2 linked regions of the Idiomarina loihiensis L2TR genome follow. The protein of the gene in region 2 interacts with the protein of the main gene of each other region in a pairwise test. Links are inferred from orthologs where the notes say so. Each region holds a gene or a part of one and is shown on either strand. Other genes may lie near its edges. The genes, in order: def and IL_RS05225.

Evidence for each region.
Region 1: the proteins of IL_RS05225 (region 2) and def interact in binary tests that used the Escherichia coli proteins (3 or more experiments, as listed by UniProt). The link is inferred for Idiomarina loihiensis L2TR from one-to-one orthologs.

What each region holds. Positions count from the first base shown.
Region 1 is NC_006512.1:20,680-23,734, reverse strand. Bases 1-2,729 are described here. They hold def (peptide deformylase), read left to right. Parts: upstream 1-967; coding sequence 968-1,492; downstream 1,493-2,729. Other genes in these bases: rsmB (16S rRNA (cytosine(967)-C(5))-methyltransferase RsmB), read left to right, coding at 2,439-2,729; fmt (methionyl-tRNA formyltransferase), read left to right, coding at 1,492-2,442; dprA (DNA-processing protein DprA), read right to left, coding at 1-905. Outside these bases: more of rsmB, read left to right, coding at 2,730-3,055. UniProt on the Escherichia coli protein: Removes the formyl group from the N-terminal Met of newly synthesized proteins. Requires at least a dipeptide for an efficient rate of reaction. N-terminal L-methionine is a prerequisite for activity but the enzyme has broad specificity at other positions.
Region 2 is NC_006512.1:1,088,557-1,091,879, forward strand. The notes cover bases 198-3,194. They hold IL_RS05225 (aspartate-semialdehyde dehydrogenase), read right to left. Parts: upstream 2,206-3,194; coding sequence 1,189-2,205; downstream 198-1,188. Other genes in these bases: IL_RS05220 (FimV/HubP family polar landmark protein), read right to left, coding at 198-1,109; IL_RS05230 (4-phosphoerythronate dehydrogenase), read right to left, coding at 2,215-3,194. In the rest of the region: more of IL_RS05220, read right to left, coding at 1-197; more of IL_RS05230, read right to left, coding at 3,195-3,323.

The sequences.
Region 1 (3,055 bases), 1.1 Mb from region 2 along the record:
GGCTCTGAACTCAGACTAGCGAACAATCGATTGTTTGCCAAGCTTTCATCGCGACATTCGGTATCACCTTCTATGGCAACCTCAGTATCGTCAACCGAGAACCAGTCAAGAATGTCCTGCGGCGTATTAATTAACTTAGCGCCCTGTTGAATTAACCAGTGGCAGCCCTGATGCTCAGGCAACAACACCGACCCCGGAACAGCTCCAACTTCACGCCCTTCGTTCAAAGCGTGTATTGCCGTTGAAAGCGAACCGCTTTTGCGCGCCGCTTCAACCACCACCACGGCCTGACTGATACCACTAATAATACGGTTACGGCGGGGAAAATGATCGATTCGCGCGGTTTGCCCGGGCGGAAATTCGGAAATCAGCAACCCCTGATGTGCAATAAAGTCCTGTAAGGCTTTGTTTCTTCTGGGGTAGTACTGGTCGATACCAGTACCTAAAACCGCTATGGTTTTTCCTTTATCGGCTGCGGTTTTATGTGCTTGAGCGTCAATGCCCATCGCCAGACCGCTAACCACCACAACACCCGCCGCAACTAAGCGCTCGCTAAACCAGTCAGCAATTTGTAAACCACTGTGAGTGGCTTTGCGGCTGCCAACAATAGCCACACTAACTCCTTGCAAAAGCTCTTTACGACCCCGGTAATAAAGTAACCAGGGCGGATTAGCTATGGCTTTTAACGCAGTTGGGTAATCTTCACTAAAGTAAGAAATAACGCCCTGATAGTCACTACGACACCAATTTTCAGCTGCATTTAACCAACGCGCCTCGACCGGTTTTAGCGATTGCCCCCATCGTTCAAAAATGGCCTCCCAGCTGGTACATTCCCGAGCAGCTTTCTGTACCTTGTTTAATGCGCGTGTCATCCCCATTAATACACATAGTTCCTGTGTGTTCACAGACTGTCCTTGACCTACCAATTTAAGGTAAACTAAGGGTAGATGAAGAATTGGAGGTTCTAATGGCAAAAATGACGGTTCTGCAATATCCGGACGAACGTTTGCGCAAAGTCGCACAGAAGATTGAAAAGGTAGATGACAATATCCGCTCGGTTATCGACGATATGTTTGAAACCATGTACGAAGAACAAGGCGTAGGCCTTGCGGCAACTCAGGTTGACGTGCACAGACGGCTGTTTGTTTCTGATTGCAGCGAAGATCAAAACGAACCGCTGGTGTTCATTAACCCGGAAATTACCGAAGCAGAAGGCCACTTTAAGAACGATGAAGGCTGTCTGTCGTTTCCCGGCGTTTACGCCAAAGTTGAACGCGCTGAGAGAATTACAGTGACTGCACTGGATAAAAACGGCGAGCGTTTCAGCCGTTCCGCTGAAGGGCTACTGGCCATTTGTATTCAGCATGAAATAGACCACTTAGACGGTAAACTCTTTGTTGATTATCTATCGCCGCTGAAGCGCGAACGTATTCGCAAAAAACTAGAGAAAGAGCAACGTTTAGCTGAGAAGCAAGCGGCGGAAGCACAATAATGCGAATTGTCTTTGCCGGTACTCCGGACTTTGCAGCACAACACTTACAACAATTGCTTGATGAGTCTCATCAGGTAGTGGGCGTTTATACACAGCCCGACAGGCCTGCAGGACGAGGCAAAAAGCCACAACCCAGTGCGGTTAAGAAGCTTGCGCTCGAACACCAGCTTCCTGTTTATCAGCCCGAGTCCCTAAAATCAGAAGAGGATCAGGCTGCACTAGCCGATCTAAAACCTGACGTTATGGTTGTGGTGGCTTATGGCTTACTGCTTCCGCAGGCAGTATTAGATATTCCTACGAAAGGCTGCCTGAACGTGCACGGTTCTTTGTTACCCCGCTGGCGAGGTGCTGCTCCAATTCAACGCGCGATATGGGCTGGCGACTTAGAATCCGGTGTCTGCATTATGCAAATGGAAGCCGGCCTGGATACCGGCCCAGTGCTGCACGAAGAGCGCTGCGCCATCAGTCCGGACGAAACCTCGGCTTCGCTTTATCACAAGCTTGAAAGCCTGGGGCCTGAGGCGTTAACTAAAGTATTGAAAGATCTCGACGGCTATCAGAGCCAGGCTAAGCCGCAAAGTGACGCCAATGCCACTTATGCGAAAAAGCTGACCAAGCAGGAAGGTAAAATAGACTGGACACAACCGGCGGCCTTTATCGAACGCTGCGTACGAGCGTTTAACCCCTGGCCAATGAGCTGGTGCCAGTCAGAACATTTAAAAGCCGGACAGAACACAGTAAAAATTCACGCAGCTGAACTTATTCAGGGCGCCAGCAATAAAGGTCCGGGCACGATTATTAATAGCACACACGAAGGCATCGACGTGGTGACCGGGGACGGTATTTTACGTATCACTCAGGCGCAGATGCCGGGCAAAAAGGCTCAGCCAGCCAGTACCTTAGTAAACGGCTACAGTAACGTCTTTAGCCCGGGACTGGAATTACAATGAGCCGGCAGAAAAATTCAGAAAACGGTGGTCAGGGAGCAACTAGCCGGGCCGCCGCTGCAACCGCTATCTTTCATGTATTAGAGAAAGGCGAGTCGCTTTCCGCGGCTTTACCCCACGCCACCGGTAAACTCTCTGACGCAGATAAGCGTCTTGCCAGTGCAATTAGCTACGGTGTTTTAAGGGTTCTGCCCAGCCTTAACAAGCTGGTTGGGGCTAAACTGGATAAGCCACTTAAAGGTAAGCTTAAAGTATTGCACTACTTACTACTGGTAGGTGCCTATCAGCTTTATTGTCTTCGTATTAAAGACCACGCTGCCGTTAGCGCCACAGTAGAAGCAGCGCGTATTCTGGGCAAACGTAATCACAAAGGTCTGGTAAACGGTATACTGCGTCAATTACTGCGCGAAGCGCCTGCGACAGATGAGTCACAGCAGCGCGAGCTACCTGTTGACGCGATGCAAAATCATCCGCGCTGGTTGTTTGAAGCAATTCAGGCAGACCACCCACAACAAGCCAGCGACATTCTCATTGAGAACAACGCACACCCGCCCATGTGGTTACGTGTGAATCGTCGTTTTTTCAATCGCGATGACTATTTAAGACAACTGGAAGA
Region 2 (3,323 bases):
CTCAAATCAGCGGCTTCCGGCTCATCCGAATTTCCGGTTAACTCAGCCTCTAGCGCACTTAAGTCGTCACCTTCGTCATCAGTGCTTTCTTCACCATCAATATCGAATAAGCCATCTGTACTGTCGTTAGGTACATCTCCCAGCAGTTCTTTATCGAGTTCAGCGGCGGCTTCTTCTTCAGTAAGCTCTTTACTGCTCTTTTCTTCCGCCTCTTCATCTTCCTCTACCGGTTTGGCTGAACGGCGCAAAAAGAAAAACACAATAAGACCGATAATAAGCAGTGCCGGTAATACTGATACAAGCAACATATTCAAAGGACTTTGCAACCAGTCGGAAAACCCGGACTCCTGCTCCAGCTCTTCTCTAGCCTGCTGTTCAAGCAGCTCCCGTTGTTGAGCTAATACCTGTTGAAACTGAACTTCCAGTTCATCGGTTTTGCTCACATTATTGGCAAGCTCATCTAAACGCGACGCTAATGCGTCGATACGCTCCTGCAGAGACTTATTCTCTTCATACATGCGCTCAACCGCCTGCATGGACTGCTGCATATCAGAGCGCAACTCCTGAAAGTTTTGTTCCTGTCGCTGTTCAACTTCCTGAATGGTTTGTTCAGCTTTCTCCCGGGCCTGCTCAAGTAACTCCTGCTGTTCCGCGCGAGTTTTCTGAGTGTCCTGCCGAGCTTGCGAGAGTTGTTGAGACTTGGTTTTTAATTGGCTATCTACCACGACTTGCCGACGAGCGGCTTCGGGGTTAACCATTTTGATTTCTTGCAAAGAGGGAATGCGCAGGTAAAAACCATTGAGCATGCGGTTCATATTACCATCGACGAAGGCATCGTCATTAGCCTGCACAATAGCAACCATAGTCTGATACTGGGTCACACTGGAGTGTGGCTTATAACGCCGCGCAATATCCCACAAGGTGTCGTTGCTGCTTATAGGCCCATAGCGCTCCTGGCCGATACGAACATCGGTTGCTTCTGAGCCTTTCTCGCCTTTTATAACGACGCCATCCTGCCAGCCTGCAGCAGCGACAGTCATGCTGCCGGACAACACCATGGCTGCCAGCGAGAAGTATCTCAGTACCTGCACTATCTTGGTTTTTCTCATCCTTTAGTCTCTGCCCGCGCTTTGCTCTTATCTTTAACGGCGTTCGTTAAAAAAACTTTATGACATACAGCTGCTTAAATTACCAGTAATCACGAATTAAAGTTTCTGCAATTTGTATGCTGTTGGTTGCCGCACCTTTGCGTATGTTGTCCGATACAACCCACAGGTTAAGTCCGTTAGGGTGGCTGATATCTTCCCGTACCCGCCCTACAAAGACATCGTCATTGCCAGCGGCATTTCCCACTTGAGTCGGAAACTCCTCGCGCTGCTCCATTAAAGTAACACCTGGGGCTTCACTTAACAGCTGTTTTGCATGCTCGGCCGTAATTGGCTGTCGCGTTTCAATGTGAATGGCTTCTGCGTGTCCGAAAAATACAGGAACCCTTACCGCCGTGGGATTCACCCGAATACTGGGGTCATTAAATATCTTTTGGGTTTCCCACACCATTTTCATTTCTTCTTTGGTGTAATCATTCTCCTGAAAAACGTCTATTTGAGGAATGCAGTTGAAAGCAATTTGTCGACTGAAGTTCGCTACCGTCGGCTGCTTACCGTTTAAAAGTTCTGCTGTCTGCTTTGCCAGCTCTTCCATCGCTTCTTTACCAGCGCCAGATACCGACTGATAAGTACTGACATTTATGCGCTCAATGCCGACGGCATCATGAATAGGCTTCAGTGCGACCATCATTTGAATGGTCGAGCAATTTGGATTAGCAATAATATTGCGGTTTCTAAAATCGGCTAGCGCCCAGGCATTAACCTCCGGCACCACCAAAGGAATATCCGGCTCATAGCGATATTCAGATGTGTTATCAATAACCACACAGCCTGCTTCAGCAGCTTTGGGGGCGAACTCGCGTGAAATTGAACCGCCCGCTGAAAAGAACGCGATATCAGCATTAGACCAGTCGAACTCACCAGCATCTAACACTTCTATTTCTTCGCCATTAAAATTAACTGTTGCGCCAGCAGAGCGGGCACTAGCTAAAGGGAAAAGTTCTGCCACCGGGAATTTTCGCTCAGCTAAAATTTCTATCATTTGCTGGCCCACTAAACCTGTTGCACCTAATACGGCAACGCGAAACCCATGTGACATGCTAACTCCTTACTTAGACAATAGCCGGGCACTAAAGCCCAACTGTAAAAACTGGATATATTGCTCGCTATTATGGCATGTAACGACCTGATTAATGAACTCTCTGCGCGGGCTTTCTTTGCGATAATTGCGTCGTAAACTATCAAAACCTTCGGTAGTGAGACCCTGTTGTCGGAAAAGTTCATCGTCCCGGAACAAGTCGTAGTGTTCTTTTGCCCACAAATTAAGACTTTCCAGTGAATTCAACCCACCGGCATCACGTTCATTCCAGGCCTTCCCCGGCAACACATCAGACAAAGTCTTATCGGCGGGCTTACCAAAGTGTTCCAGCAATGCATTTGAAATCATTACCGCCCCGCCGACTTTACCTTCCAGACTGTGTCCGGCAATGTGTGGAGTTGCGATATCAACATAAGGCACTAAGCCTGACAATACTTCGGGCTCATTCTCCCATACATCCAGCACCAGCGATGGCCGCTCCCCCTGCTCTACACGCTCCAGTAAGGCATTATTGTCGATAACCGCACCCCGGCTGGCATTAATTAGTAACTGCTGCGAATGCAGTGACTGCAATGCCGTATTTTCAAACAAATGCTGAGTTGGGAAATCGCCGTCCCGCGTCAAAGGGACATGGCAGGAGATAATATCGGCCGTTAGTACACGCTGCCAATGGTCATGCACAAACTTAACGCCTTTTTTACACAAGGGCGGATCATAATAATGAACATTGAGTCCCAGAGCTTCCAGCCTCTTTCCGGCGGCTTTTCCCGTATGCCCGGCACCAACAATGGCAACATCGATTTCGTCAGCTACATACCGGGGTTGGTCACTTAACCAATTGAGCACGGCGCACAAAACATACTCACCAACTGACTGCGCATTCGCCCCCGGCGCGTGTGCAAAGCCAATGCCTCGCTCTTCTAGAGCCTGAAGATTGATATGCTCAGTGCCAATGGTTGCGGACGCAACAAACTTAAGTTCGGGAGCTTGTTCTAAAAGTACTTCATCAACTTGAGTCACAGAACGCACGAGTAAAGCATCAGCTTCTGCCAACAGTTTCTGCGGAGGGATTCGTTCAGAAAAGTAGGAAAGTGTTCCCGCACCCGACAATAAGTCGG